Regions from separate parts of the Nocardia sp. CA-107356 genome, predicted to be linked through region 4. Evidence: riboswitches for the same ligand, from Rfam matches in the RefSeq annotation. Region 4 holds a riboswitch; each other region holds the start of a gene.
The links. Region 4 has a riboswitch for S-adenosylmethionine ahead of ACQP1G_RS40915 (bifunctional o-acetylhomoserine/o-acetylserine sulfhydrylase). Riboswitches for the same ligand answer to the same signal wherever they lie in the genome.
Positions count from the first base shown of each region.

Region 1: linked by a shared signal. The riboswitch ahead of ACQP1G_RS32515 (amino acid ABC transporter permease) and the one ahead of ACQP1G_RS40915 (bifunctional o-acetylhomoserine/o-acetylserine sulfhydrylase) in region 4 are both predicted to bind S-adenosylmethionine.
Region 2: linked by a shared signal. The riboswitch ahead of ACQP1G_RS02455 (aminotransferase class V-fold PLP-dependent enzyme) and the one ahead of ACQP1G_RS40915 (bifunctional o-acetylhomoserine/o-acetylserine sulfhydrylase) in region 4 are both predicted to bind S-adenosylmethionine.
Region 3: linked by a shared signal. The riboswitch ahead of ACQP1G_RS03190 (rhodanese-like domain-containing protein) and the one ahead of ACQP1G_RS40915 (bifunctional o-acetylhomoserine/o-acetylserine sulfhydrylase) in region 4 are both predicted to bind S-adenosylmethionine.

Region 1 covers NZ_CP191992.1:7,229,966-7,237,791, reverse strand. The annotation lists gene ACQP1G_RS32525 (ABC transporter substrate-binding protein) at 1-355, opposite strand, end outside; gene ACQP1G_RS32520 (amino acid ABC transporter ATP-binding protein) at 375-1,181, opposite strand; gene ACQP1G_RS32515 (amino acid ABC transporter permease) at 1,178-2,179, opposite strand; SAM riboswitch class I at 2,190-2,283, opposite strand; gene ACQP1G_RS32510 (hypothetical protein) at 2,614-3,336, shown strand; gene ACQP1G_RS32505 (glycosyltransferase) at 3,514-4,575, opposite strand; gene ACQP1G_RS32500 (LppM family (lipo)protein) at 4,750-5,511, opposite strand; gene ACQP1G_RS32495 (carotenoid biosynthesis protein) at 5,605-6,612, opposite strand; gene ACQP1G_RS32490 (phytoene desaturase family protein) at 6,609-7,826, opposite strand, start outside.
Region 2 covers NZ_CP191992.1:540,158-547,983, forward strand. The annotation lists gene ACQP1G_RS02435 (Pls/PosA family non-ribosomal peptide synthetase) at 1-2,052, opposite strand, end outside; gene ACQP1G_RS02440 (MarR family winged helix-turn-helix transcriptional regulator) at 2,275-2,697, opposite strand; gene ACQP1G_RS02445 (MDR family MFS transporter) at 2,779-4,203, shown strand; gene ACQP1G_RS02450 (LysE family translocator) at 4,264-4,899, opposite strand; SAM riboswitch class IV at 5,026-5,139, shown strand; gene ACQP1G_RS02455 (aminotransferase class V-fold PLP-dependent enzyme) at 5,186-6,508, shown strand; gene ACQP1G_RS02460 (YbaB/EbfC family nucleoid-associated protein) at 6,640-7,152, shown strand; gene ACQP1G_RS02465 (hypothetical protein) at 7,156-7,500, shown strand; gene ACQP1G_RS02470 (hypothetical protein) at 7,505-7,826, shown strand, end outside.
Region 3 covers NZ_CP191992.1:685,603-693,428, reverse strand. The annotation lists gene ACQP1G_RS03210 (NADP-dependent oxidoreductase) at 1-623, opposite strand, end outside; gene ACQP1G_RS03205 (SDR family oxidoreductase) at 697-1,434, opposite strand; gene ACQP1G_RS03200 (LysR family transcriptional regulator) at 1,483-2,379, shown strand; gene ACQP1G_RS03195 (O-succinylhomoserine sulfhydrylase) at 2,562-3,776, opposite strand; gene ACQP1G_RS03190 (rhodanese-like domain-containing protein) at 3,805-4,221, opposite strand; SAM riboswitch class IV at 4,236-4,352, opposite strand; gene ACQP1G_RS03185 (Rv0361 family membrane protein) at 4,416-4,871, opposite strand; gene ACQP1G_RS03180 (FAD-dependent oxidoreductase) at 5,343-6,695, shown strand; gene ACQP1G_RS03175 (amidohydrolase family protein) at 6,821-7,693, shown strand.
Region 4 covers NZ_CP191992.1:9,032,431-9,040,256, forward strand. The annotation lists gene ACQP1G_RS40895 (MFS transporter) at 1-697, opposite strand, end outside; gene ACQP1G_RS40900 (NADP-dependent isocitrate dehydrogenase) at 1,117-2,334, opposite strand; gene ACQP1G_RS40905 (MFS transporter) at 2,625-4,118, opposite strand; gene ACQP1G_RS40910 (TetR family transcriptional regulator) at 4,253-5,005, shown strand; SAM riboswitch class IV at 5,049-5,159, shown strand; gene ACQP1G_RS40915 (bifunctional o-acetylhomoserine/o-acetylserine sulfhydrylase) at 5,243-6,592, shown strand; gene metX (homoserine O-acetyltransferase MetX) at 6,699-7,811, shown strand.

The DNA of each region.
Region 1 (7,826 bases), 1.8 Mb from region 4:
GGGCAACGAGTTTCAGCCCGAGGATGTCAGCGATGAGCGCGGCGAAATCGATCTCGGACCCGACGATGGTCTTATCGTCGGTGGCGTAGAACCGCAGCGGCGGGGCTGCGCCACCCGATCCGGTGACCACCAGCGTGCCGCGGTCGCGAATGGCCTGCGGCAGTTCGGCGGCGATGGCATCGACCTCGGGCGCGTGGATCCGGCCGGTCTGGGCGGGGGAGAGGTCGAAGGTGATCGAACCGGCGGGCTGTGCGGAATTTTCCGCATCGGGGTCGGTGCCGCAGCCGGTGGCCAGCAAGGCCACCGTGGCGGCCAGGCCGACCAGGGCGGTGAGCTTCATTGAATACCTGTTCATCGGGGAGCGCGCACCGCGCTCAGCGGACTCGGGATAGAAATGCGCGGGTGCGCGGATGTTCGGGGTTGTCGAGTACGGCGGCGGGCGGGCCCTGTTCGACGATCACGCCGCCGTCGAGGAATACGACGGTGTCGGCCACCTCACGGGCGAAACCGATTTCGTGGGTGACGATCACCAGCGCGGTGCCGCCGTCGGCGAGATCGCGGATCACGTCCAGGACTTCGCCGACGAGTTCCGGATCCAGCGCGGAGGTCGGTTCGTCGAAAAGGATCACCGGTGGCCGCAGCGCCAGCGCCCTGGCAATGGCCACGCGCTGCTGCTGCCCGCCGGACAGCCGCCGCGGATAGGCGTCGGCCAGTTCGCCGATGCCGACCCGGTCGAGCAACTCCTTGGCCTCGCGCTCGATGTCCTGCCGCGGGCGACCCTGGGCGGAAATCGGTGCGAGCGTGACATTGTCGAGCACCGTCAGATGCGGGAAGAGGTTGAACTGCTGGAAGACGAAGCCGATATGCGAGCGCTGCTTGCGCACCTCGCGGTCCGACAGCGCATGTAACTTGTTGCGGCGCAGTCGATATCCGATCAGCTCGCCGTCGATGTGCACGGTGCCCGCGTCCAGTGGCTCCAGGTGGTTGACCACGCGCAGCAGTGTCGACTTGCCGGAGCCGGACGGGCCGATCACGGTGACCACCTCACCCGCATGCACTGTCAGATCGATGCCGCGCAGTACTTCGGTGGCTCCGTAGGACTTTCGCACGCCACGAACTGCTACGGCCGGGGCCCTGTCCCCGTGCGGGATGCCGATCGTGTCGGTGACCGGCGCGCTCATCGGGTGGCTCCGCGCGGTGCGGTGGAACCGCTTTCGGCGATTTCGCGCAGCTTGTGCCATACCTGCTGTATCGGCGTCGGTGGCGATGTGCGGTGCGCGCCCTTGGCGTAGTGCCGTTCGATGTAGTACTGCGCCACCGACAGAATCGTGGTCAGCACGATGTACCAGACCGTCGCGACCATGAGCAGCGGCACCACCCGGCCGTTACGTCCGTAGATGACCTGGACCTGGTAGAAGAGTTCGGCGATCGCCATCACCGAGACGATCGAGGTGCCCTTGAACAGGCTGATCACCTCGTTGGTCGCATTCGGCAGGATCGATCGCATCGCCTGCGGGACGATGACGGTGCGGAATTGCCGCAGCCGCGGAATGCCCAGCGCCGCAGCGGCTTCCAGCTGTCCGGGATCGACCGCGATGAATCCGGCCCGGATGATCTCGGCCGAATACGCGGCCTGATGCAGCGCGAGGCCGACAACCGCCGCGGTGAACCCGCTGATCACCCCGTTCACTTCGAACGTGAGAAATCCAGGGCCGAACGGGATGCCGAGCGAGAGCGTGTTGTACAGGTAGGCGATGTTGAACCAGAACAACAGTTGCACGATCAGCGGAATCGAGCGGAAGGCCCAGATGTAGACCCACGAGATCACCCGCAGCACCGGATTATTCGACAAGCGGGCGATGGCCAGCGCGGTGCCGATCAGGAATCCGAGTGCCGTACCCCACAGGGTCAGCTCCAAGGTGACCTTCAGCGCCGATAACACCGATTTCGCGGTGAAGTACTTGGCGAAGGTCGACCAATCCCAGCCCGGATTGGTGACCAGTCCATGGATGAACTGGGCGAGCAGCACGAGCGCGATGACGCTGACCACCCAGCGCCACGGGTGCCAGGTCCTGGCGATCGCTGGTGCGTCGGTGATGGTTACGGTAGCGCCGGGTGCGTCGGCACTCGGTAGCGGGACATCCGATACCGGGGCATCGGATGCGACGGACGCGCTCATGATTTCGGTTCCTCCATCGTTCCCGGCGGAAGCACCCGCACCCGGTCACCGGGGGGTTGCTGCGACGTCGACGAGCCAGGTCTCTCGGTCGCTCTGGATGGTGTCCGACGCCGAGCGCGGGTCGGTCGATCGGTCTAGCCGAAATATCATGCGAAGCAGGCGAAGTCCGGCACAAGGGTACGAATCAGCGTGAGCGCAGACCTTGTCTGAAAGGTTGTGAGCAGGGATTATTGATCCGGTCGTGCGGTGGATCGCGAGGCTTCGGGTGTGGTCGTGCCGGCGTATTTCGCCTGGAGAGCGCACCCGGTATGTCGTCGCGACCCTCCGGCGGGAAGTGCGACGCGACGGCGTTGCCGGTCGAAATCAGCGCTGTTGTCAGGGTTTGCTGGAGTATTCTCTGACCTCGATCGTGCCCGACGATGAGGAGGTCCACCGTGACCGTGCTGCGCCGTCTGACCACGCTTACCGCCAGCGCGACCGCCGCGGTCGCGCTGACTCTCGCCGTCCCCGCCATAGCCGCCGCGGTACCGGCGCCGACGCCCGTACCCGCGATCCCGGCGGCGACCGCACCGGGTCAACCGTCCGGCCACGCCGCACCCGGCGATTTTCTCGGCGCGTACCGAGCCGCCGTCGATGCGCTGCGCGCCTTCGGCATCGACCCCTTCCTGTACCCGGCGGCCGCGGCGTTCTGCTCCAACAACAGCAGCCTCGGCCTGGTCCCCGCTGTTGCTGGCGCCGTTCCCGGGCCATGGCCCAAGAACACCGTGGCGATCCCGGGACTCGATCTGTCCGCGGTCAAGGCTGGCCAAACCCTGTTCACCTTCGTGCCCTACGGCTTGGCCTCGGACAGTACGAGCGTCTCCGGTATGAACGTCGCCTGGCTGAATCTGGCCAACGGTCGCAGCGGCGTTACCGCCATGGGCCCGCTCTCGGATGTGGTCCGAACGATGGTGCCCGCCGAAGTCCCTACCGAACTACGACCACTCGCCGAACGCGCCATCCAGGACTTCTTCGCCGCATTCCCCACCGGCGGCGTCCGCGCCGTCCCGGTCGACACCGGCTCCGGCACCGTCCTGGCCGCGGTCTTCGGAACCGTCGACAACGGCGGCAAGCCCTGCTTGTTCCTCCCAACAGTCGGCATCACCTCGGTCCGGTGAACTTGCGTCGGGTGGATGCCCAAGGTCGCCGAGCCAGTTCGGGGAGCAGTGGCGCCGGATGTGGACGCCGGCCAGTTCGGTCGCGAAGCTGCCGGATTCCGGGGCGAGTCGAGATCAGGTGGAACTGGAGGCAGGGATCTCCCGGGCGATATCGCCGGAGATTCCACCTGATCTCGATCAGTGGTTGGGTTCGAGGTGGCGGGTCTTCCAGGTCAGGGTGTTAGTGCGACGAGCTCGGCGGGAGCGGGACCAAAGGCAGAGGTAAGCGGCGATGGATACCGGGTGCGCCAGGGCGGCAAGGGCGTCCGTGCGGGTCACGGCGCCACGTTCCAGCGAGCGGGCCAGCAGGCGGCTGGCGACTGCGGCGGTGTAGCCGATGAGTCCGGCGGTGCGCAGTGCGCCCCTGCCACCGATCGCGGCCACCGGCGGTGCCCAATAGGCCAGCGCCGCAACAGCTCCCACGGCCGCACCGCCGACGGTCGTACCGCCGTAGGCCGACCACAGCCAGCGGGTGTAGCCCGCCTCGAGTTCGGTTGCGTCCCGATACATTCGGGTGCGCGCCGCGCGACCCGCCGCGACCAGCGCGGTGCGGTGACCGGAACGGCGCAGGGCGCGAGCGATATCCAGATCCTCGGTGGGGCTGGCGGCCACCGCCGCGTGACCGCCGATGGTGCGGTAGGCGGCGGCATCGAAGACCAGGAATTGGCCGCAGGCGACGGCGGTCGAGGGTCTGCGGCCGCGGTTGGCGATTCCGATCGGCAGGCTCGCCGCCCACGACCAGCACAGCAGGGGCTGTACCAGCGCCTCGATGAGCGATTCGGCCACCTGGTACGGCCAGGGCGACAACAACGCGGACCGGCTCCGACGCAGTTCGACGACCGCCGCGGCGATCGCGCCCTTGTCCACACGCACATCGGCATCGAGGAAGATCAGCACCGGCGCATCCGCCAGCTCGGCCAGCCGGGCACAGGCCGCTGCCTTTCCGGTCCAACCCGGCGCGGGTTCGGCCTCGGATCGGAGCACGGTGAATCGCGGGTCGCCCGCAATCGCTTCCACCGCAGCCGCTTCGGTCCCGTCGCGGGACGCATCATCGAATATCAGCACCCGCAGCCGCGGCACCTCCACCTGAGCGCGAAGATCTGCGATCAGCCCGGGCAGTCGCTGCGCCTCGTCCCGCGCCGGAATACAGATCGTCACGGATTCGAGGACCGCCGTCGGCGCATCCGACAGCGTGCGCATCGTCGCTCGGTTGAACAACGCGATCCCACAACCGATCAGCGCGATTGCCGCACCAGTTCGCGTCGAGACCGCCGCGCCCACCTGCAGAGCCCTCGCTGCCGTCACGGCCGCACCGCCGTGGTGCGCAGCCGGGCGACGTCGTCGTCTTGCACGAACAAATCGGGCGAGACGATCTCAGCGTCGCATCCGCGTACGCCAAAGGCTGTTCAGGGAGAAACTGAATTGGGGGGCGCCCGGGGCTGCGGGGTTGCGGTCCATGTAGGCGATGGCGGCAATGATGGCGGCGCCGGCGAGGGTGATGCCACCGACGATTCCGGCCCAGCCCGCGAAGGAGCGGGTATTCGGGTCGGCGTAGCTGACTTCGGCGCGCAGCGTTGAGACATCGCCGGGCGGGAGTTTCCAGGAGACGGTGGAGTCGTCCTCGCGGTTGCCATTGGTCTTGGCGACGCGGGCCGGGAAGGCCACCGTGAATTGCACGTCCGAGCCGTGTGGCGGAACGGATTTCAAATCGACCCGGCCGTTGAGGCTGACCAGGTCGCCGGTGCGCTGGAACGACAGGTTGAACATGCCCTGGGTCTGCTCGGAGAGTCCGCCGAGCTGGCCGACCTCGCCGAAGGACAGGTCCTCGAAGAACACCTTGCTGCCGACATAGCCGTCCTGGCTGTACGGCTCGACCCGCACCTTCGCGGCCAGCGAATCGGGCGCCTTCAGCTGCGGGCCCTTGTCATTGGCGTCCACGGGCACGACCGCGGCCACGATCCGACCGGAGACCCGGTCATTGGACGACACACCCATCGAAACCTGCACCCGCAGGCAGCCCGCGAGGACGGGCACCAGCAATGCGGCCAGCAGTACTGCCGCCGCTACCCGCACCCCTGGCCGGGGGGAGCGTAGAACCGGGGTGTCGGGCGTCGCGGTGAGAGGACTCGGCTGCACGGCTCACATCGTGCCAGGCCGTCGCCCGGGATTGCCACACGACGGGCGGAACGCGCGTCGACAGAAGTATCGGACAAATAGTGTCCGCGTCTTTCAGTCCCGCCGCGCCCCGGCCAGCCGCACCAAGAGCGGCACGCCGAGCACTCCCAACCCGACACACCCATACCAGGCCGAATACGGTAGATCGAGGAACACCGCATGCGCGAGCGTGGACCCGAGCCACGTCCAGACAAACACCGCCACCGGCACCAGAGCACCGATCGGAATCAGGGATCCGAGCCGCTGCGATTCCCTCGCTGTCGGCACCGCGAACGCGCTGACCGCTCGCGTCCCCGCCATCCGATCCAAGGCGGTCAGTAGCACCGCCATCACCAGCGCCACCGCGAACCAGCCCAGGTAGTTCGTATACGGAATCTCATCGAGTCCGGGCAGGCCCCATCCGGTGGCACACCAGAGCCACTGACCATCCGCCACCATCTGCGGATCCAGGAACAGATCCCAACCCACCGCGCCGACCGCCGTCAGCGCAATCCGCCCGGCAGTCCGCCGAGTCAGCAGTTCGGCCACCACCCGCACGGGGTACAGCCCGCCCGTCCAGGCCAGCGCGACCACTAACGGCACACCTGCCACCGCGGGTCCCGATCTGCCGTCGGCGTAGTCATAACAACCGAACGGGAAGCCCGTCGCGGTACCGACGATCTCGGCGAGTAGTCCGAGTCCGGACACGATCACCAGAAAACCCACGGCATACCGAACCCCGCGCGTCGCCGCCGCGTGCACCAACGCCGTCCCCGCCGAAAGCAGCACCACCGCGATGGTCACCCGATCGCGAGTGACGCCGGACGACAGCGGATAACTGATCTGCACGAGCACCAGCAGCACCGCGAACCCGACAGGCGCGAGGAATCGTGGCGTCCCCGGCGATAAGCCCGTCGAGTGCCGGTCCTGCGGCGCGTCGGGAGGACCGGGCCGGCGTGCTGGTCTCCTGTCGAAGCGGCGCACATCGGAATCCGCCCCGTCGGGTATCTGGTGGGTGACCTCCGGATTCGCCGGACCAGGCGTCCGCACTGTGGGCCCCTCGATCGGCTCCGGCTCGATCATCGCCTGCGTGGCAGCGAAAACCGGCCACGGCGTCGGTCATGCAGCACCAACCGTGCCGCACTGCGCCCACTCGCCCCGCACACGCCACCACCCGGATGCGTCGACGCCCCGGTCAGATACAACCCCGGTGCACCCGGCACCCGCTGCCCGGACAGTTCCGGCAGCGGCCGCCACAGCATCATCTGGTCCAGGGACATCTCCACATGCATCACATTCCCGCCGCGCAACCCCATCTCGCGCTCCAGATCGACAGGGGTCTGCACATGCCGCCGCAGCACACTTGCCGCGAAACCCGGTGCGTAGGTATCGACTTCGGCGATGATCCGATCGGCCTCCGGCTCGGCGTGTGCGGCCCATTCGCTCCCGTCGGCCAGTTCGTACGGATGCCATTGCGCCCATAGGGAGAGCTGATGTTCACCGGCGGGGGCGATGCTCGGGTCCACCGCGCTGAAGCTCATCGCGAGTACCACCGGGCGCGGCGGTAGATCCCCCGCCGACGCCGCACCGTGCGCCCGGCGCAGCTGCCGCCGATCCGAAACGAGAAATTGCAGACCGTTGGCGGATTCGGCCGATGAGCTTCCGAGATACTGCGGCAGTGCGCTGGTCGCGAGCCGCACCACCATGCCGATGCCGGGACCGACCCGGATGCGGCGCTGCCAATCGTCGAGCACCGCACCGTCGAATCCGCCGTCCCGCAGCAGGTCCAGGGTGGTCAGCACGTGGGCGCCCGCGATCACGGTGTCCGCATGCAGATTTCGGCCCGAGGCAGTTGAAACCCGCCAACCCGAACCGACCTGCCGCAGTGCGGTGACCGCATCACCCGCCGACACCGCGCCGCCGTCGGCACGCAACCGCGCGACCAATGCCGTGGTCAGCGCCCCACTTCCGCCCACCGCCCGTCCCGGCGGCAGCGTATGCATCAGCGCGGCGAACCCGACCATCGGCGCGGTACCCGGTTCCGACATCGGCGGCCCGGACTGTGCCCCGAACCAGGCCAGCGATGCCTTGAGTCGCTCGTCGTCGAAGTAGGCGTCGAGCAGCGCATCCCCGGTCTGCAGGAACTCCCGCGACAACGCGCTCCCACCAGCGCGCGCGTCAAGCCCCCAGAACGAACGCAACAGCCTGCCCGGCGTCGGCGTGCCACCGAATGCGCGCATCACCCGCGCCGAACGCGGTCCCCAGACCTCGACAAAGCGTCGATACGCCGCCGCGTC
Region 2 (7,826 bases), 1.8 Mb from region 4:
GCGACCGGGCGGGGAGATGAACAGCAGGAAGGCGGCCAGTGTCCACCACCACGACAGATGCGGCAGCCAAGGCAGTGAGCCGGACCAGCCCGCGATATTCCCGACAATGGCCAGCCAGGTGAGCCACTGCATTCCGGTAAGAGTGGCCAGCGCAATGGTGGCGAGTATCTGCGCCCACTGGGCGCTGCGCGGGGTGGGGCGCACGATGCGGGTTTCGACGGCCTCCTGTGGTGCGGTCTCGTCGAGTAGTTCGGCGAGGGCGCCCAGGCGGGGGTGGTCGTACAGGTCGGCGACGGTGATGCGCGGGTAGCGTTCGCGCAGGGCGGTGACCAGTTGGGCGGCCGCGAGCGAGCCGCCGCCGAGGTCGAAGAAGTCGGTGTCCGGGCCGGTGACCTCGGCGCCGAGAATCGAATCCCACAGTCCGGCGATCCATTCCTCGGTCTCGGTGAGGTCGGGACGCGGGGAATCGGTGTCGTTGGGCAGCGGCCACGGCAGGGCGTCACGGTCGACCTTGCCGGAGGTGCGGGTGGGCAGGTCGGGGACGATGGCGAGCCGGGGGACCAGTGGAGCCGGGAGTTGTTGCGCGAGTTGGGCCCTGGCCGCGGACACATCGAAATCCGGTGCGGTACCGGTGAGATAGCCGACCAGGATCTTATTGCCCGCCTTGGTGGAACGGATGGCGGCCGCGGCGCCGGTGACGCCGGGCAGATGTTGCAGTGCGCTATCGATCTCACCGAGTTCGATGCGGCGGCCGCCGAGTTTGATCTGATCGTCGGCGCGGCCGAGGAAGACCAGACCCGCACTGTCATTGCGGACCAGATCGCCGCTGCGGTAGGCCCGGTCCCAGCCGAGTGACGGTAGTGGAGCGTATTTCTCGGCGTCCTTGGCCGGGTCGAGGTAGCGGGCGAGTCCGACGCCGCCGATCACCAGTTCACCGGATTCGCCCTCGCCCACCGGATTACCGGCGGCGTCGACGACGGTCAGGTCCCAGCCGTCGAGCGGGAGTCCGATCCGGACCGGGAAGCCGCCGTCGAGCAGTGCCGCGCAGGCGACCACCGTAGCTTCGGTGGGACCGTAGGTATTCCAGACTTCGCGGTCCGAATCCGTATTGGATTCGCGGCGTTCGCGGGGCCCTGCGTGGTTACGCTCCGCTACCTCCTCCAGGTCCGTCGCTCGCGCCGCGGGACTTCCGGCAAGGCGTTCGGCGAGTTCGGGCGGCACCGCTTCGCCGCCGAAGATCAGTAGTCGGACCGGGTCCAGCGCCTCGGCGGGCCAGGTCGCGGCCAGTGTGGGCACCGTTGAGACGATGCTGATCTCGCGACGGACCAGCCAGGGGCCGAGATCCGCGCCGGTGCGGACCAGGGCGCGGGGCGCGGGCACCAGGCAGGCGCCGTTGCGCCAGGCCAGCCACATCTCCTCGCAGGACGCGTCGAAGGCGACCGACAGTCCCGCCAGGACACGGTCGCCGGGGCCGATCGGGGCGTCTGGGAGGAATAGCCGCGCTTCCGCGTCGACGAATGCCGCGGCGTTGCGGTGGGTGACCGCGACGCCCTTCGGGGTTCCGGTGGATCCGGAAGTGAAGATGATCCAGGCGTCGTCGTCGGGGGTGGGCCGAATGGTCGATTCGTCGGAGGTCGCTACCGGGAGCTGATCGGCCCGTTCGGCCGCGGCCGCCGTCGGTTCGATGCCCGCGGTCGTCGCGATGGCGGTAACCCTGGCTTCGCCGAAGACCAGTCGGGCGCGTTCCTCCGGATCGTCGGCGTCCACCGGGACGTAGGCGGCACCGGCAAAAAGAACGGCCAGGATTGTGATGTAGAGCTCATGCGTGCCGGACGCCATGCGGACGCCGACGCGGTCACCGGGTCGCACGCCCGCCTCGATCAATCGGACGACACCGGTATCGATCTCGGCCAGCAACTCGGTATAGCTGAGCACGACGCGTCCGTCATCGATCGCGGGTGCTTCGGGGTGGGTCCGTGCGGCGCTGTTCAGAATGTCGACAAGGGTCCTGGGCTGCGACGCGAGTGCGGCGCGTAGCAAGGGATGTGGCATCGGGAGCCCGGTCGTCGGGTCCTTGTCCGCCGCGGCGTCGACCTGCGGCTGCAGCATCACGTCCTGCCCACCTCTCATAGACCTGCCTAGCGCTTTCCCGAGTTGTTCTTTCACAAGAGGGTTACCAATGGGCAAACGCCACGGTGACCAACTGTCTACGGTACCTGCGGTATCGGCATTCTGTCGTCGACCGAACCGGGTGGTCGGTTGGCTGGGCCGGGCTCAGAGATCTTCGCCGAGCGCCTTCAGGGCCAGGTGGTGCAGGGTGCGCCGCTCCTCGTCGTCGAGTCGGTGCAGCACTCGCTCGGCGGCCTGCTCGATGAGTTCATCGGTCTTGCGGCGGTCGGCCCGTCCGGCCTTGGTAATGGAAAGCCGGTACTTGCGTCGGTCCATCGCATCGCGGGTGCGGACCACGAACCCGGCCTCTTCCAGGCCATCGATCAGCCGGACCACCTCGCTGCGGTCGATGCCGAGTGCGCTGGAGACCTGCTGCTGGGACAGGTCGTCGAACTCCTCCAGGCAGACCAGCACCCAATGTTCGCGCAGGGACGTGCCCATTTCGGCGTGCACGGCCTTGTGCAGCTTGCCGAGCGCGTAGGTCGGGAAGCGGAGCAGGCCGCGTGGGTAGATGTGGTCGGCGGGCATTCGCTAATTATATCTATTGTTGAGCACCAATATTGTTGATAGCCTCCACAATCTAGATTGTCTACGAATAGCGGAGGATCCATGTCGGATACTCGAACGGTCGTCGCCGCCACCGCGCCCACACTCGAACCGATCCCTACAGGGGTATGGCGGGTCGCCGGTGTGGTGGTCTTCGGCGCCGTGATGAGCATGTTGGACACGTCACTGGTCAATATCGGCCTGAACACCATCGCCACCGATCTCGGTGCGACGCTGAACAGCGCGCAGTGGATCGCGAGTGGATATCTGCTGGCGCTGGCCGTGACGCTGCCGCTATGCGGCTGGCTTGGACGCCGGTTCGGAATGGATCGGGTCTGGTTGAGCGCGCTCACCGGGTTCACCGTCACCTCGGGGTTGTGTGCGCTTGCGCCGAATATCGGTTGGCTCATCGGGTTACGGATCGCGCAGGGGCTTGCCGCGGGCTTGCTGGTGCCCGCGGGGCAGACGTTGATCGGTCAGATCGCGGGTCCGCATCGGCTGGGTCGGGTGATGAGCGTGGTCGGGATCGCGGTGGTCGCCGCGCCCGCGATCGGCCCGACGATCGGCGGCGTCATGCTTGCGAATCTGGACTGGGAGTGGCTGTTCCTGATCAATATCCCGTTCGGACTGGTGGCGTTCGTACTGGCGCGCCGGGTATTGCCGCGCAGCGAGACGACCGATACCGGGGGTCGATTCGACGCCAGCGGATTCGCGCTGATCGCGGTCGGTTTGTCGGCGCTGGTCTACGGGCTGGGCGAATTCGGCAGTCGCGGTAGCGTTTCCGCGCCGACGGTATGGGTGTCGGTGGTGGTCGGTGCGCTGGCACTCGGCCTGTTCGTGGCGCGGTCGGTGCGCGGGCGCGGCGCGAGTCTGCTCGATGTCGGCTTGTTCCGGCATCCGGTGTTCGCGACCGCGAATGTGGCGAACTTCTTCGCCGGCGCCTCGATGTTCGGGGCAATGTTGGTGCTGCCGTTGTACTTTCAGGTCTTACACGGCGATGGGCTGGTAGCGACGGGGTTGCTGCTCATGTCGTTCGGACTCGGCGGCATTATCGCGATGCCCATCGGCGGCCGGTTGACCGATCGGTACGGCGGGGGTGTTGTCGCGGTGGTGGGCAGTGCGGTGACGGTCGCGGTCACGGTGCCGTTCGCGCTCGGTGATGCGTCGATGAATCCTGTTGTCATACAGGCACTTTTGCTGATTCGCGGCATGGCGACCGGATTGACCGGGATGCCCATCGTGGCTGCGGCCTATGCCGCGGTCCGGCCCGAGCAGATGCCGGATGCGGCGTCGTTCGTCAATATTCTGCAGCGGGTCGGCGGGTCGATCGGGGCGGCGTTGCTGGCGGTGGTGCTGTATCGCGCGGCCGCCGCCGGATTGCCGGTGGATGCCGGGTTCCGGCAAGCATTCTGGTGGATCACCGCCGCCGCCGTGGTTTCGCTGGTCGCGTCAGTGCTGCTGTGGCGCAAGGAGATGCAGCCGAAATAGGGACGCGGTGCGCCTTGCCGACGGCCGCTGGAAGTGGCTGTCGGCAAGGCGCGCAACGGATTACGCGGCCGAGGCGGCGGTGCCGATGCCGAGTGCCGCGAGGATGGCCGCGCTGATCTGCTCGAGCCGATCGCGGACCCGCGGGCGGCGCAGCATGGCGACTGCCCGCGCAGCCAGCAGGGCGAGCAGGATCATCTCCACGGCGGCAATGGTGCATTCGATGGCGCCGAGCGCCAGGGTGTTCACGAAGGTGACATCGGTGAGGAATTGCGGCAGCACCGCCAGGTAGAACAGTCCGACCTTCGGGTTGAACATGCACGAAACCACGCCCGCGGCGAATGCCGAGCGAATCGATGTCACCTCACCCGCGCTCGGCTGCCCGGACGTCTGCGCGGTACCGGCCCCGCGCTGCTTGCGGTGATCGATCAGCGCCCGAATTCCCAAGTACACCAAATAGATTCCACCGATGACCTTCAGTGTCCGGTAGGCCGTCGCGGACTGCTCCAGCAGTGCGGCGACCCCGGCCGCGACCACCACCGCCCAGACGATGCCGCCCAGTGCCGAGCCGATCGCCGCGGCGATGCCGGGTCGCGCGTCCACGATCGAGAATCGCAGCACCAGGAAAGAGTCCGGGCCGGGCGTGATCGACAGTAGAATGCACAGGCCGACAAAGCTGAGCAGCAGGGAAGCGGTCACCTCTCGATGAGACCGCAGATCGCCCGGCTTTGCAAGGTTATTTATTTGAGTGCATGTATATGCACGGGAGTGCCGGCCGGAAACAACGGTTGACACAGCGGCGAGATATCTGTCAGTCTCGGTTCAGGTTATGAGTACCAGCGTCAAGCCCCGGCTAGCTGGTCGGCAACCCTCCTCCGCGGTGGGGTGCTCCGGGTGACGACCGGGCCGCAGCCCAACCGGGTGCGGCAAGCGCGGACTCGGATAATCACCTGGTTACGGGTCCCACAGCCGATGGGATTTTGTGATGACTGCTGTTGTTGACCAGCCCTGTTCCGCCTTCGCCCGGGTCTCCGGCGACGACCTGCAGGTGCCGTTGGTCCAGGGCGGGACGGCCACCTACGCGAACTTCGACTACGCCGCGAGCGCACCGGCATTGGCGCAGGTCACCGAGCGGGTGCAACAGTTGCTGCCGTTCTATGCGAGCGTGCACCGCGGCGCGGGTTACGCCTCGCGGATCTCCACCGAGTGCTACGAGGCGGCCCGCGGTTCCGTCACCCGGTTCCTCGATGCCGCCGACGATCAGGTGGTGGTCTTCACCCGCAACACCACCGATTCGCTCAACCTGCTCGCCGCCTGCGTCCCCGGCGACACCGTGGTGCTGGATATCGAACATCACGCGAACTTCCTGCCCTGGACTCGGCACGGCCGACGCGTCGTCAAGGCCGCCGCGACCGTCGAGGAGACCATCCGTCAGCTGATCGCCGAACTGTGCAGTAAGCCTGCCGCGCTGCTCGCGGTCACCGGCGCCTCCAATGTGACCGGTGAGGTGCTGCCGCTGGAGCGGCTGGCCACCATCGCCCATCAGTGCGGCGCCCGCATCCTGGTCGATGCCGCCCAGTTGGCGCCGCATCGTCGAATCAGCTTGCGCGACATCGGCATCGACTATCTCGCCTTTTCCGGCCACAAACTCTACGCACCGTTCGGTGCGGGAGTGCTCGTCGGACGTCGGGATTGGCTCGATGCCGCCGAACCGTATCTGGCGGGCGGCGGCGCGGTCCGCGAGGTCAGCACCACCCGCGCGGAATGGGCGCCCGCTCCGCAACGTCATGAGGCCGGTTCGCCGAATGTGCTGGGTGCGGCCGCGCTCGCTGCCGCGTGTGACGCGCTCTGTGCGATCGATCCCGAAACCCTCGCCACCCACGAACGCCTGCTCGCCGATCGTCTGCGCACCGGCCTGTCCGCCATTCCCGGCGTCAACCTGTTGCGCATCTGGGACGACAGCCCGGACACCGTCGGCATCGTTGCCTTCACCCTGGACGGATTCGTCCCCGGCCAGGTCGCGGCCTACCTCTCCGCCGAATACGGCATCGGCATCCGAGACGGCCGTTTTTGCGCCCATCCCTTGCTCGACCGCCTCGGGCTCGGCGGCGCTCTGCGTGCCAGCATCGGCCTCGGCACCAGCTCCGCCGATGTGGACCGCCTGGTCGAGGCCATCGCGACACTCGTCGCCACGGGTGCGAACTGGAACTACGCCAGCACCGACGGCCTGTGGAATCCGACCCCCGAGACCCGCCCCTTCACCAGCCTCGACCCGACGGGCGGCGCCGCGCCCTGCTCGATCGGCTAGGCCATGCCGATCTCGCTCTGAGAATTTCGCCGCGCAATTCGCGCCTCCGATGGAACCTGCGCCCCGCCCACTGCGTCTAGGAAGGTGATGGCACTCGTCCGGCCGGGGCGGGGGAACGGAAAGGCGGCTGAATGAATTCGGCAGAGCGGGATGCGCTCCAGTCCTGGACGGACGGGATGCGCGGCCAAGTCGACCATATGACCGATGTGTACGAGCGGCAGCTACAGGAGATCGGCGCGGCCAAATCGGAGCTGGCCAATCTGACCGTGCAGGGCTGGTCGCGGGATCAGCTGGTTCGGGTGACCGCGAATTCGGCGGGTATCCCGCTGGATGTGTGGGTGGCGCCGGAGGCATTCAAGCGCTCGAATCCGCAACGGCTGGGCGCGGCGATGACCGAGGCGGCGCAGGCCGCGGCCCGGTCTGCCAAGGAGCAGCTCGACGCGCGGCTGGCGCCGGTGCTGGCGGCGGTATCCGAGGTCGGCCTGCCCGAGGATCCGTTCGGCGAACTGCCGCCGATCGCGCGGCCCGAGGGAAATATCCTGCCGCCGCCTCCGCCGGAGCCCGAACCGGAGCCGCAGGTGGAGTTCCCGCGCCGGCTGGACGAGGACCCGGACGACGAGGGCCCGCATTGGAAGGGCTGGTAGGTCATGGGCGACAACAACTTCCGGCTCGATCCGGAGCAGTTCCGCTCGATCGCCACCGAAATCGGTTCACTGGGTAGCGAATTCGCCGCCGATGTGGCGGAGTTCACGAGCGCGCTGAGCGCCGACGGCGATGGCATCGGTGATGACGAATTCGGTCGGGCATTTCTGCAGAATTTCCTCGGCCCGTCCGACGACGCAACGCAGATGCTCGACGGTGTGATCAGCCTGCTCGGCTCGATCGAGAAGAAGTTCACCACTGTTGCCGACGCGGTGACCACGACGGATGGCGACTTCGAGTCCGCCGTCGAGAAGATCACCGGCCTGCTCGGCGAAAACAGCAAGGGGTAGCGGCATGGGGTTGTCGATACCACCGGCGTTGCAGCCGGTGGCGGCGGTCGTCGTCTACCGCTGGCCGAAGGCCGATGAGACCAAGCTGTTCCGGTTGGGCAATGCGGCCGAGAAGATGGCGAACAGACTGGAGAAATACTCCGGCAGGATCGACGCCAAATTCCAAGAGGCCCTTGGCCATATCGAAGGCGAGACGCACGATGCGATCGAGCGGTACCGCTCGAAGACCGTGCAGGCGCTCGAGACCCTGACCGACCTGCTGCGCGATATCGCACTGGCGCTGCGGATCTACGCATCGCTGGTCCTGGCCATCAAGTTGTACATCA
Region 3 (7,826 bases), 1.9 Mb from region 4:
ATGCCGCCCGGTGCGGCGGCCTTGATCCGGTCGATGGCGCCGTCACCGTATACGACCGGGATCACGCCGTGGCTTTGCAGCCATTTGTGGTTGTGCTGGCTCGCCAGGCCGATGACCGTGGCTCCGGCACGGCGCGCGAGCTGAACGGCGAGCGAGCCGACTCCTCCGGCTGCGGCGGAGACGACAACGGTCTCCGCCTTGTCGAGTTGCACGGAATGTACTGCACCCCATGCCGTCACGCCGGCGACGTACAGGCCGCCCGCCACCTCCCATGAGACGTTGCGCGGTTTGGGTGTGAGGTTGTCGACGTCGACCAGGACCAACTCGGCCTGGGCGGCCCGCTTCTCGGAGAACCCGATCACCTCGTCGCCGACCGAGAATCGGTCGACTCCGACGCCGACTTCCGCGACAACCCCGGCGAGATCGCTGCCCTGCCCGGACGGAAAGGTCGAGGGAAAGATCTCAGCCATCGCGCCGGTTCGGATGGCTGCCTCACCGGGGTTGATGCCTGCCGCTTCGACCCGCACGAGGACCTGCTCGTCCCCGGGCACAGGGCGGTCGATCTCGTCGACCCGCAAGACCTCGATTCCGCCGAACTCGTCGTATCTGACTGCCTTTGTCATTGTCGTGCTTCTCCTGCGACGCGCGACGCGCGGCTGACGTCGAGAACGGGAATGGTGGCCACCGGTGTGCCCGTCACCAGGGCACCGTTCCCGCGTCGTCGAAGAATCCGCCGGTCGGGCCGTCGTCGGGCAGGGTCGCGAGGCGAATCGCGATGGCCGCGCCCTGTTGCGGTGTACGGACGCCGCGAAAGCCGTTGAGGTCGGTAGCGGTGAAACCCGGGCAACCGCTGTTGATCAAGATATTGGTGTCGCTCAGCTCTTTGACGTATTGGATCGTGACGGCGTTGAGAAACGTCTTCGATGCCATGTATGCGGTGATGGCAAAAGAACCGATCTCGGTACTGGGCAGACCGGGCGTGGTTTGCAGGGTGAGAGAACCGACGCTACTGGACATGTTGACGATGCGCGGAGATGCGGAATCGCGCAGCATCGGCAACATCGCGTTGGTAACGCGAATGACACCGATCACATTGGTTTCCACGACGGTCCGCAGGGTCGCGGGATCTACCGTGGTGGGTGTCTGTGGATGATCGCCGACGATTGCCGCGTTGTTGACCAGGACGTCCAGACCTCCGGCGTGGTTGGCGATAAAACCGGCCGCCGCGGCCACACTTGCGTCGTCGGTCACGTCGAGCGGCACACCGAACGCATCGGTCCCGGCCGCGCGCAGCTTCTCCACCGCGGTGTCCCGGCGTTGTTGATCCCTCGCGCCCACACCGATTCGCCAGCCGAGCGCGCCCAAGCCAGCGGCGATCTCGTATCCGATTCCCTTGTTCGCGCCGGTCACCAGCGCAATCGTCTGTTCACTCACGCCGCCGATCCTGCTGCGATTGCGGGTGCGGCGTCCAAGACCGATCGGGTGGACGGCGATACCGCACGGGTATTGGTCGTGGTCATCGCCGGATACCATGTCCTGGTGGAGACGCGGGAGTTGCGATATTTCGTCGCCGTCGCCGAGGAGTTGCACTTCGGGCGGGCGGCACAACGGCTCTCCATGGCGCAACCACCGCTGTCGCGGGCGATCCAGCAGCTCGAACGGCGGCTCGGAGTCGTCCTGCTGCACCGCGCCGCTCGCGCAATCACTTTGACCGAGGCCGGGTCGGTGCTTCTGCGGGAGGCCCGGCTCGCCCTCGAAGCGGTCGAAGCCGCCGAGCGCCGCACCCGCCGCGCCGCTGCCGACCGGCCCGGTGTGGTGCTGGCCACCAAGGCAGGAGCGTCCAGAGAACTGTTGTCGAAGCTGCTGGACGCCTACGCCGCCGACCCCTGCGCTGTCGCAGTCGAGGTGATGCTCTGCGGGCCCGGCGAACCGGAAGGCCTGCTACGCAACGGGCGTGCCGACGTCGCTCTGCTCCACCGGCCCTACGACACGACGGCCGGATTCGACACCGAGGATCTGCACACCGAACAGCAGGTCGTGGTCCTGCCCGCGGGGCATCCCCTCGCCACCCGACCCCACATGTCGATGGCCGAGGTCAACGCCCTGACGGACCTGCCCCTGCCACGCTGGCCTCGACGGGATGGGAGTTATCCCGACGGCCCCGGCCCGCAGGTTCGCGACCATACCCAGTTGACCCAGCTGATCGCGCTCGGACGGGCCTGCGCGCTCATGCCCGAGTCGCTCCGAGCCCAGCTCCGCGACGATCACGCCATCGTGCCCGTACCGGACGCACCGGCCGTCACGACCGTCATCGCCTGGCCACCACACAGCAGATCCAAAGCCGTCGCCGACCTTGTCCGCACGGCGATACGCCTCTAGCCGATAACATCCGCAAATGCCGCATAGCGCGCGGTTCGAAACGGCACGAAGAGAAGGCGCTTTCTCCGGTGCTGACGAGCCACGCTCAACAAGCGGGCGCGGCTCGCTGCAGAGTCGAACGAATACTCGCCGGCCAAACGCAACGACCGCCATCGACATCGCAACCGATGCGCCCGCATCGGTCAGCTGAGCGCGTTGTCCAAATCGCCCAGCAGATCCTCGACATCCTCCAGCCCCACCGAGATGCGCACGACACCGTCGGAGAGGCCGATGGTGGCGCGGCCCTCGGGGCCCATGGCGCGGTGGGTGGTGGTGGCGGGATGGGTGATCAGAGTTTTGGAGTCTCCGAGGTTGTTGGAGATGTCGACGATGCGCAGGCGGTTGAGCACCTCGAAAGCGCGCTTCTTCGCCTCGTGCGCCGGCGCGTTCAGTTCGAAGGTGACCACCGTGCCGCCGCCGCTCATCTGACTGGTCGCCAGCTCGTGCTGCGGATGCGACTCCAGATACGGATAGCGCACCCACGAGACGGATTTATTGCCCTCGAGGAAGCGCGCGATGCGCAGCGCGGATTCGGTCGAATGACGCACGCGCAGCGGCATCGTCTCCAAACCCTTGAGCAGGGTCCATGCATTGAACGGGCTCAGCGCCGGACCGGTATGACGCATCAGGTTTTTCACCGGACCGTCGATGTAGTCGTGCGGACCGAGGATCGCGCCGCCGAGCACCCGGCCCTGACCGTCGATGTGCTTGGTGCCGGAATACACCAGCACATCCGCACCGAGCTCGAAACCGCGCTGCAGCAGCGGGGTGGCAAAGACGTTGTCCAGCACCACCTTCGCGCCCGCGGCATGCGCGAGTTCGGTCACCCGGCGCACATCGACCAGCGTCTGCATCGGGTTGGACGGCGTCTCGAAGAATACGGCCTGGGTCGGCACCGACAGCGCCTGCTCCCACTGATCCAGATCATCACCGTCGACGAAGACGGTCTCCACACCCCAGCGCGGCAGGATCTCGTTGCATACCACGAAGCACGAGCCGAAGAGGCTGCGCGCGGCCACAAGTCGATCGCCGGCACCCAAAAGCGCGCCCAGCGCGGTGAATACCGCCGACATACCGCTCGCGGTCGCGAAACACGCCTCGGCGCCGTCGATCAGGCGCAGCCGCTCCTCGAACATGGCCACCGTCGGGTTGCCGTAGCGGGAGTAGACGAAATGCTCGATATCGCCGGTGAATGCGGCCTCGGCCGCCTCGGCGCTCTCATAGACGAAACCGGAGGACAGATACAGCGCCTCGGCGGTCTCCTCGAATCCGGAACGACGCAGGCCACCTCGGACGCCGAGCGTGGCGGGGCCGACCCCCTCGGGCAGTGGCTTGTCGAATGCACCACCGGTGATCACGACCGGCTCCTGACTACACAGCCCGAGCTCATGACTGCCGCCACGGCAGACCGAGTGCGCGCCAGCCGGAGCCGCCGCGATGACCGAATTCGTCGATCGGGCCTTCGAAGCCCTCCAGCACGTTGTACGACGGCTCGATTCCGATACCGGTCGCGGCGACCGCCGCTCCGACCGAACGCTGTCCGGAACGACACAGGAACACGACCGGCGCCGCCGCATCGCGACCCTCGAGCGCCGTGGTCAGCTGCGCGACGAACTCGGCGTTGCGGGTGCCGCTGCTGTCGACCCATTCGATCAGCACCGTCGGCCGGTCGATCGAACTGGTATCGGGGACGCCGACGAAGCGCCATTCGGCTTCGGTGCGCACGTCGACCAAGACGGCCTCGGGATTGTCCCGCAACAACTCCCACGCCTGCTGTGGGGTGATGTCACCGGCATATGTCATGCGATCCTCCTGTGAATCCACGCTTGCCGCACCCGGGTTTCGGTGCACGGCCAGGTCGTCACCCGGAGCACCCCACCGCGGAGGAGGGTTGCCGACCAGCTAGCCGGGGCTTGACGCTGGTTCTCATGACCTGCGTCCGAGATTGCCTGGGCAGGGGCCGCCGTGTCAAACCCTGGTCAGTGGGTCGCCGGTAATCAGTTGCAGACGATCCAGCGGTCGCCGGAGCGAACCAGATTCCACGTCGCTGGCGTCTCCCGGCCCTCGACCGCGATGGTCACGTTCGCCTTCGCCCTATCGCCGTCGACCATGGCGTTCTCAATCTTGGTGACTTTGATCGACTTTCCGGCCGCGGCACCACCGAACTGGGCGGCCAACGGCGATTTGCTCTCGTCGAATCCGTCGCAGGCCACCGCGGGCGGCGGCGTGTTGTCGGTGGTGCCCCTGGCCTCCGCGTAGCGCTGCACCGCGGCCGCGATCTTGTCCGATTCTGTGACATTTTTCTCAGCGGGCGAGAGCACCGCGCCCAGCACGATGCCGACCAGGACGACCACCGCGAACCCGGCCGCCGCGATGAACGGCACCATGGAGCGGCGATCGGTCTGGTCGACCTCGATAACCGGTTCGTCGTCGGTGCCCTGCTGCTCTGTCATGGGTCGATCATCCCTGGTGGACAGCGTTATCCGACAGCCGCCCCCTGGCCGGGCGCGGCTCGGACCGGCATCGACGGCGCACTGATTTGATAGTCGCCGGGAGAGCGGGTACTCCGGTAAGTGGGGCACGGTGGCAACCATCCGGTTCACACACCGCCCGCAGGGTGCGCCGTGCGCCACCGATAGAATCGCGAGACTGCGGCCTGCTGTCATAGCCATATGGCAGCTCACCGTCGTAGCGACTGTGCAGCCGCGAGCCGCCTGTCCGCATCGTCAGGTGCAACCAAAAGGGTGCGTCAAAGTTAGCCTAAGCTAAGACCGACGCCATTAATTGTTTCGACCATAAGGGTGCGCGTAAAGATGACCGAACAGAGTGCTGAGTCGACTAGCGGTGTGCGCAGGCCCTCCGTCGTTACGCAGGCTGCCGCCGCCGGGCCTGAAGCGCACAGCGCGGGGCCTCGCCCGCTTCGCATCGCGATCGTGGGCGCAGGACCGGCCGGTATCTACGCCGCCGACGCGTTGATGAAGTCCGATGCCGAGGTGAGCATCGACTTGTACGAGCGCATGCCCGCGCCGTTCGGGCTGATCCGCTACGGCGTCGCGCCGGACCATCCGCGCATCAAGGGCATCATCACCGCTCTGCACAAGGTGCTCGACAAGCCGCAGGTCCGCCTGCTCGGCAATATCGACTACGGCACCGACATCACCCTCGACGACCTGCGCACGTTCTATGACGCAGTGATCTTCTCCACCGGCGCCAACGCCGACCGCGCGCTGGACATCCCCGGTATCGGCCTGGACGGTAGCTACGGCGCCGCGGACTTCGTGTCCTGGTACGACGGGCATCCGGACGTGCCGCGCACCTGGCCGCTGGAGGCCGAGAAGGTCGCCGTCCTCGGTGTCGGCAATGTCGCACTCGACGTCGCACGCGTGCTCGCCAAGACCGGTGACGAACTGCTGCCGACCGAGATCCCGCCGAACGTCTACAACGGGCTGAAGGCCAATAAGGCGATCGAGGTGCACGTCTTCGGCCGCCGCGGCCCGGCGCAGGCCAAGTTCACGCCGCTTGAGCTACGCGAACTCGACCACTCCCCGACCATCGAGGTCATCGTCGATCCCGAGGACATCGACTACGACGAGGGCTCCGAGGCCGCCCGTCGGCACTCCAAGCAGGTCGACATGATCTCGAACACGCTGGAGCAGTGGGCCATCCGCGATGTCGGCAATCGCCCGCACAAGCTGTTCCTGCACTTCTTCGAATCCCCCGCCGAAATTCTCGGCGAAGACGGCAGGGTCGTCGGCCTGCGCACCGAGCGGACCCAGCTCGACGGCACCGGCAACGTCAAGGGCACCGGCGTCTTCAAGGACTGGGACGTCCAGGCCATCTACCGCGCCGTTGGCTACCTGTCGCAGAACCTCACCAACCTGCCGTTCGACGATCAGGCCGGTGTCGTCCCGAACGAGGCCGGACGCGTCATTGCCGACGAGGACGCCGACGGTGCGGAGCGCTACCTGCCCGCCACCTACGTCACCGGCTGGATCAAGCGCGGTCCGGTCGGCCTCATCGGCCACACCAAGGGCGATGCCAACGAGACCGTTGCCTGCCTGCTCGACGACAGCGTGAACTTCACCCCGGCCGCCGAGCCGGAGTTGGACGCGGTCACCGAATTCCTGGAGAGCAAGGGCATCCCGTTCACCACCTGGCAGGGCTGGTACCGCCTCGACGCGCACGAGCGTGCCCTCGGCGAGCCGGAGGGTCGCGAGCGCGTCAAGGTCGTCGAGCGCGAGGACATGCTGCGCGCCAGCGAACCGCACAAGGTCTAGCGCGACTGCCACCGGGGTGGCCGTTCCTCCCCTGTGGCAGTCGACAAACCGACACCGCTGCGGCAGCGCGAAAATCTGTCGTGTCTGCGGCAGCGGAAAATCCTTGACTGAGGCATTCTGTACAAGTGTTCGATGCCCATTTCCACATCTTCGACCCGCGGTTCCCGCTGGCCGAGAACGAGGGCTACCTGCCCGACCCGTTCACTATCGCCGACTATCGAAAGCGTATGTCGCGCTTCGATGTCGGTGGCGGAGCCGTGGTCAGCGGATCCTTCCAAGGCGCCGATCAGAGCTACCTGAAGGCGGCACTGACACAGCTCGGCGAGGGATGGGTCGGCGTCACCACGTTGGACCCCGATGCCACCGATACGGAAATCATCGAACTCGACCGGATCGGTGTGCGGGCACTGCGGTTCAACGTCAAGCGCGCGGCCGCCGATATCACCGCGATGACCCTGCTCGCGCTGCGTGCGCATGAGCTCGCCGGTTGGCATGTCGAGGTCTATATCGACGGCACCATGCTCACCTCCCTGCAACCGGTGATCTCGAAGCTGCCCGCGCTCTCCATCGATCACCTCGGCATGTCCGAGGAGGGCCTGCCCTACCTGCTGGATCTGGTCGATCGCGGGGCGCGCGTGAAGGCGACCGGTTTCGGGCGGGTGCAGATGAATGTGGCCGATACGCTGCGCCGTATCCACGCGGTCAATCCCGAGGCGCTCATGTTCGGCACGGATCTGCCGGGCACCAGGGCGGGGCGGCCCTTCGAGGACTCCGACGTCGATCTGATCTGCGATGTGGTCGGCACCGATATGTTCAGGGTGCTCGAGGACAACGCGCGCGCGTTCTATCGACTGCCCGCCCGCGAACGGGAGATTCCGGTCGATCCGGCCCCCACCCTGCCGATCCACCGCACCGAGCAGCCAACGCTGCCGCTGCGCCGCGATGAATTGCCGAAACTCGAAGCGGCGGACACGATCCCATTCCCCGCCATCGAATGAGCCGACCGGCCGGATGGGGCGAATGGTGGCCTCGAGGCCATCCGTCAGGGGCCGGGCCAGCACCAGCGAGAGCGTGTCTCCTATATGCGGGTCCAGGTGATGCCGCGGGCAGGACGACGGCGGCGGACCCCGG
Region 4 (7,826 bases):
CCAGAGCGAGCTGCATGCCCGCGACATCGGTCAGCGTGGTGGTGATGTAGGTGTAGACGGCGAACATGCCGCCGAAGCCGATCGCGCCGACCAGCAGGGTGAGCAGCACTTGCGGGCGACGGAGTGCACCCAGTTCGGTCATCGGGTTGGTGATCCGGATACCGTGCAATTCCGGGACGAACCGGATGAGGGCGGCGACGGTAGCGACACCGATCACCGCGACCACGACGAATGCGTCGCGCCAGCCGAGATGCTGGCCGAGCCAGGTGGCGCTGGGAACGCCGACAACATTGGCGGCGCTCAATCCCAGCATAACCGCCGCAACCGCCTTCGCGCGCTGTCCTACCGGGGCCAATGTGGCGGCGGCCAACGAGGCGACACCGAAGTACGCGCCGTGCGGCAGGCCGGAGACGAACCGTGCGATGACGAGAGTTTCGAACGAGGGCGCGATGACGGTCGCCGCATTCCCGATGGTGAACGCCACCATCAGGGCGACGAGCAGACGTTTGCGCGGCACCCGCGCGGCCAGCGCGGCGATCAACGGAGCACCGACGACCACACCGAGCGCATAGGCCGACACCGCATGCCCCGCGGTCGGCTCGGACACGTGCATAGCGCTGGCGATATTGGGCAGCAACCCCATGGTGACGAATTCGGTTGTCCCGATTCCGAATCCGCCGAGGGCCAGCGCCAGCATCGCCGGAATATGCCAGTCCGTCCGCTCGGCCTCGGGCACTGGAGTCTGCGTGGCAACGGAACTGGTCACGTATTCATGTAACCGCCCGGCGACCGCTTCCGCTTCCCGCGCAAACGTGAGTTCGCCCACGTCAGAGTTCGAGAAAACGTGCGGATCGACGCTATACCGCCCATACGGGCACCCTCGGGGCAACCGCCCGTTGGAAACAATGCGGGCACCCGTACCAACGAGTGGTGCGGGTGCCCGTAGGTCGCGCCTGGCATCGAGTCGATGACATCGCCCGAGCAACAACTGATTTCGTGAGCACATGGGTAACTCACCGGGTACGCCCCGAAGCCAACCCCGCGCTCTTCCGCCGGCCCGCGATGACACTTCAGTGGCACGCACGACCGGCAAAAGGCGCGGAGAGGCGGGGTAGCTCAGCGCAGGGCGCGGGCCAGGTTGGCATCGAGCGCACCGAGGAACTCCTCGGTGGTCAGATAGCCCTGATCGCCGCCGACGAGCAGCGCCAGGTCCTTGGTCATCTGGCCGCCCTCGACGGTCTTGATGACGACATCCTCGAGTGTCTGCGCGAAGCCGATCACCTCGGGGGTGTTGTCCAACTTGCCGCGGTGCTCGAGGCCGCGGGTCCAGGCGAAGATCGACGCGATCGGGTTGGTCGAGGTCGGCTTGCCCTGCTGGTGCTGGCGGTAGTGCCGGGTGACGGTGCCGTGCGCGGCCTCGGCCTCACAGGTCCGGCCGTCCGGGGTGAGCAGCACCGAGGTCATCAGGCCGAGCGAACCGAAGCCCTGGGCCACGGTGTCGGACTGCACGTCGCCGTCGTAGTTCTTACAGGCCCAGACGTAGCCGCCCTCCCACTTCATGGAGGAGGCGACCATATCGTCGATGAGGCGGTGCTCGTAGGTGAGGCCCGCGGCGTCGAACTGGGTCTTGAACTCGGCGTCGAAGACTTCCTGGAAGGTGTCCTTGAACATGCCGTCATAGGCCTTCAGGATGGTGTTCTTCGTCGACATGTACACCGGGTAGTTCTGCTGCAGGCCGTAGTTCAACGACGCGCGCGCGAAGTCCTCGATGGACTTCTTGAAGTTGTACATGCCCATCACGACGCCGCCGTCTTCGGGCATCTGCACGACCTCGTGCACGATCGGCTCGCTGCCGTCTTCCGGGGTGAAGGTCAGCGTGACCGTGCCGCCCTGGAACACCTTGAAGTCGGTGGCGCGGTACTGGTCGCCGAATGCGTGACGGCCGATGATGATCGGCTTGGTCCAACCCGGGACCAGACGCGGCACGTTCGAGATGATGATCGGCGCGCGGAAAATGGTGCCGCCGAGAATGTTGCGGATGGTGCCGTTGGGTGAGCGCCACATCTTCTTCAGGCCGAATTCCTCGACCCGGGCCTCGTCGGGGGTGATGGTGGCACATTTGACACCGACGCCGTGCTCTTTGATGGCGTTCGCCGCGTCGATGGTGACCTGGTCGTCCGTCTTGTCCCGATACTCGATACCGAGGTCGTAGTACTCCAGGTTCACATCGAGATACGGGTGGACCAGCTTGTCCTTGATGAACTGCCAGATGATCCGGGTCATCTCGTCGCCGTCGAGTTCGACGACAGTGCCTTCAACCTTGATCTTGGACATGGATCTTCGTGTCCTCCTAGGATGGTGCCCTTATTGCACGGCCAGGCGAACACGCTTGTGAGCGGACCCCAGCTGTTCCAACAGACAACGTATATGCCCCGCGTTGTCCGCGAAGCGTGTGGTGCAAACAAGACAAGCGTACTGCTGCCAATGTTCTCACCGCGCGGGCAGCCCCCCATGTGAAGCCGTCCGAAATTGTTACCGACAGGTAGGTCGGCAGTGACGTGCACCACCGCCGAAATAGCAATGTCCGGGTACCCCGTCGGATACCCGGACAAGCTATTTCAGGATCAGACCGCGACCGGAATCCGCGCGTCCTCCTCGGATCCCTCGATCAGGTTTTCCGGCTTGTCCCGAATCATGAACGCGATCACCGGAATTGCGGCGAGGAAGAACCCGGCGCCGACGTAGAAGGCCACGTCGTAGCTGTGGATCGAGGCCCTGGCCATCAGATTGTCGACCGTCGGGTTGTTCTGCGCGAAGGTCTTGGCCGTCTGCACCGAGATGGTGGTGAGCAGAGCGGTACCGACCGCACCGCCGACCTGCTGTGCCGCGTTCAGCAGCGCACTGGCCACACCCGAGTCCTCCTCCTCGACCTGATGCAGCGCGACGGTCTGCATACCGACGAACAGCGGGCCCATGCCGAGCGCGATCAGCACCTGCGCGGGCAGCACACTGGCCGCGTAACTATCGCCGTAGCCCAGCTGCGCCAGCCACACCAGACCGAGGACACCGAGTACGGCGCCCGCCACCATCAGCGGACGAGGGCCGAGCTTCGGCAGCAGCGCACTGGTGACACCGGCGGAGATCGCGATGCCCGCCGGGAACGGCAGGAAAGCGAAGCCGGCCTTCAGCGACGAGTAGCCGAGGGTGATCTGGAAGTAGTAGCTCAGGAACAGGAACATCGCGAACATCGCGATCGGGATCAGCAATGCGGCCAGGAAGGCGCCACCGCGGTTGATCTCGCCCGGAATATGCAGCGGCAGTAGCGGATTCGACGAGCGACGCTCGATGGCGACGAAGGCGATCAGCAGTGCGACACCGACGATGAGCAGCCCGAGGGTGCTCCCGGCCAGCCAGCCGTCCTCGGCGGCCCGGCTGAATCCGTACACGATGGCGATCAGACCGAGCGTCACGGTGACCGCACCCGGTACGTCATAGCCGCCGGTGCGCGGTATCGGCACATCCTTCACAACGAACGCCAGCGCGCCGAGCAGCGCGAGCAACGCGATCGGGGTGTTCACCAGCAGGCACCACCGCCAGGAGGCGTACTCGGTCAGCGCGCCACCCGCGATCAGGCCGAGCGCGGCACCACCCGCGGAAATTCCGGCGAAGACACCGAAAGCGGTCGCGCGCTCCTTCGCCTCGGTGAAGGTCACCGAGAGCAACGACAGCGCCGCCGGTGCCAGCAATGCCGCGAACGCGCCCTGCAGCGCACGCCCGGCAAACAACTCGGCGCCGTTCTGCGCCAGACCGGCCACCGCGGATGCCCCGGCGAAGCCGACCAGGCCGACGATGAAGATTCGCCGCCGCCCCATGTAGTCGGCCAGCCGTCCGCCGAGCAGCAGCAGACCGCCGAAGATCAGCGTGTACGCGGTGAGCATCCACTGCCTGTTGCCGTCACTGATGTCCAGATCCCGCTGGGCGAAGGGCAGTGAGATGGTCACGATGGTGGCGTCGAGAACCACCATGAGCTGGGCCAATGCAATCACCCCCAGGGCCAGCCACCGCGTCGAGCTGGTTTGTCTTTCCGGAACTTCCACCGCTATCGCAGTCTCGCTCACTGTGTTCTCCTAGCCGTCCGAAGTAGTGCTGCCATCCTGTCATCGAAGGACATTTGTCGTCAAGAGAAAAATGTCGCACTCGGACATTTGACCGTTAAGGACACGAAATGTCCCGATTGCGATAGCATGGGGACATGCTCGAGTCATCGACGCCGATCGGCGCGAGCGCCGCAGCCGACGACGCTGTGCGCGCCCCAGCAAACCCAGGGCCCGGTACGTCCGGCGCCGGCGCGAGCGCGGGATTGCGCGAACGCAAGAAGCAGCAGACCAGGTTGCGCATCATCGAGGTGGCGTTGGACCTGTGCGACGCACAGGGATTCGACGCGACGACGGTCGAGCAAATCGCGAACGGCGCGGACGTGTCACCGCGCACCATCAACCGGTACTTCGACAGCAAAGAAGACATCGTCCTCGGGCCGGTCAAGGATTTCGGCCTCGCCATCGCCGAATGCCTGCGCGGACTTCCGGTCACCGGCAATGAACTGCAATCGCTGCGCGAGGCGTTCCTGCAGGTCGTCGACAGGGCCGCGGAGAGCGTCGACGGACCGATCTCGTTCCAGCGCTTCCAGCAGATGCAGCGGATCCTGCGTAGCAGTCCGACGGTCAGCGCGCAGAGCATGGAACTGGCCGACGATAAGCACGCCGCGATCGCCGACGCGATCGCCGAGCGACTCGGTACCCAGCCCGGTGCGCTGCCGGTGCGACTGGTGGTCGGCGCATGGCAGCTGATCGGTCATCTCAGCATGGAATGTGCGCACTCGATCTTCGATGGCGCGGATACCTCGGCCGCCGCTGCCGAGGCCCGCACTGCGTTCACCACATCGTTCGACGAATTCATACGGGTGTGCACCGGGTGCATCGACACCGGTCAGGCGGAGAACCGGTAACGGATTTCGGCCACTCACCGCCCGCCGGTTACCATGTCGGTCAGGTCATGAGTGCCAGCGCGAAGCCCCGGCTTGCTGGACGGCAACCCTCCAGCAGCGGTGGGGTGCTCCGGGTGATGACCGGGCTCTCGAAAGTCGAGAGCAAGCGCGCACTTCAGGAGGTTCCCCCCATGTGTTGTTGTCCGTCACCCGCACCCCGATAAAACCTGCTGGCGAACAACCCTTTTGGAGCAAGACATGAGTGACCCCATCGCGTCCGTGGCCGATAACGACGCCGCCGGGATCGATCCGGCGCAGTGGTCCTTCGAGACCAAGCAGATCCACGCGGGCCAGACCCCCGACGAGATCACCGGCGCACGCGCACTCCCGATCTACCAGACCACCTCGTACGCCTTCCGTGACACCGATCACGCGGCCGCGCTGTTCGGGCTGGCCGAACCGGGCAATATCTACACCCGGATCATGAACCCGACCCAAGACGTGGTCGAGCAGCGCATCGCCGCCCTGGAGGGCGGTGTGGCCGCACTGCTGCTGGCCTCCGGTCAGGCCGCGGAGACCTACGCGATCCTCAATCTCGCCGCGGCTGGCGATCACATCGTCTCCAGCCCGCACCTCTACGGCGGCACCTACAACCTGTTCCACTACTCGCTGCCCAAACTCGGCATCGAGGTGTCCTTCGTCGAGGATCCGGACGATCTCGAGCAGTGGCGCGCCGCGATCCGGCCGAATACCAAGGCCTTCTACGGCGAGACCATCGCCAACCCGAGCAGCGCGATCTTCGATATCCGCGGCATTTCCGCGATCGCGCACGCGGCGGGCCTGCCGCTGATCGTCGACAATACGGTCGCGACCCCGTATCTGATCCAGCCGCTGGCCCACGGCGCGGACATCGTCGTGCATTCGGCGACCAAGTACCTGGGCGGGCACGGTTCGGCGGTCGCTGGCGTGATCGTCGACGGCGGCGCCTTCGACTGGACCGTGCGCGACGCGCAGGGCGAATCCCGCTTCCCGGGCTTCACCACCCCGGACCCGAGCTACCACGGCGCGGTCTTCGCCGATCTCGGTGCTCCGGCCTACGCACTCAAGGCGCGGGTGCAACTGCTGCGTGATCTGGGCGCGGCGGTGTCGCCGTTCAACGCGTTCCTGATCAGTCAGGGCATCGAGACGCTGAGTCTGCGGCTCGAGCGCCATGTCGCCAACGCACAGGCGGTGGCCGAATTCCTGAGCGCGCATCCGGCCGTGGAATCGGTGTTCTATGCGGGACTGCCGTCCTCACCGTGGCACGAACGCGCCGCCGAGCTGGCACCGAAGGGCGCGGGCGCGATCGTCGCGTTCGAACTGCGCGGCGGCGTCGATGCGGGCAAGAAGTTCGTGGACGCGTTAGCCCTGCACAGCCATGTCGCTAACATCGGGGATGTGCGTTCTCTCGTAATCCACCCGGCGTCGACGACGCACTCGCAGTTGACGGCCGAGGAGCAACTGGCCTCCGGCGTCACCCCGGGGCTGGTCCGGCTCGCGGTCGGTATCGAGGGGATCGACGACATCCTGGCCGATTTACGAGCCGGCTTCGCGGCGGCGACATCGTGAGCGAGCGATCCACCGACACAGCACCCTCGGTCACGACGGAACTGAGCGCTAGCGAGTCGGAGTCGTGACCTCGAGCGCCGAACCGAGTACCGCCCGTTCGTCCGCGGTGGCCCTGCCACCGCCGGACGGGCGGCTCGGCATCATCGACATCGGAGATGTGCGGCTGGAGAACGGCGCGGTCATCCCGGACGTCCATCTGGGTGTGCAGCGCTGGGGCGAGCTCTCCCCCACGCTGGACAATGTGGTGCTCGTCCAGCACGCGCTGACCGGCGACTCGCACGTCGTCGGGGTGCCCGACGATATCCACCCGCTGCCCGGCTGGTGGGACGGCATGGTCGGTCCCGGTGCGCCGGTGGATACCGACGAATGGTGCGTCATCGCGACGAACGTGCTCGGCGGCTGCAAGGGCAGCACCGGCCCCTCCTCGCTGGCACCAGACGGAAAGCCTTGGGGCGCAAGGTTTCCCGAGATCTCCATTCGGGATCAGGTGACCGCGGAAGCGGCGTTGCTCGATCGGCTCGCAATCGAGCGCCTTGCCGCCGTCGTCGGCGGTTCGATGGGCGGTATGCGCGTGCTCGAGTGGATGGTCGGCGCTCCGGACCGGGTCCGATCCGCATTGGTGCTGGCCGTCGGCGCGCGCGCCACCGCCGACCAGATCGGTACGCAGACAACGCAAATCGCCGCCATCAAAGCCGATCCCGACTGGCAGGGCGGCGATTACCACGACACCGACCGCGCCCCCATGACCGGTATGGGTATCGCGCGGCGCATCGCGCACCTGACCTACCGGACCGAGGGCGAACTCGATCACCGCTTCGAGAACGGCGCGCAGGGCGACGAGGATCCGTGGAACGGCGGCCGCTACGCGGTGCAGAGCTATCTGGACCACCAGGCCGAAAAGCTCTGTAGCCGTTTCGATCCCGCCACCTATGTGCTGCTCACCGAGGCGATGAACCGCCACGATATCGGGCGCGGGCGCGGCGGAGTCGCGGCCGCGCTCGCCGCCACCCCGGTGCCGTGCGTGGTCGGCGGTGTCGATTCGGATCGCCTGTACCCGTTGCGAACTCAACAGGAGTTGGCCGACAGCCTACCCGGCTGCGATGGTCTGGAAATCGTGCACTCCCGCGACGGACACGATGGCTTCCTCACCGAAGCCGCCGCGGTATCGAAACTACTGACCGAGACCATGCGATTGGCCCGGGAGACCCGCACCAGCTGACCTACCGCCGCCGGA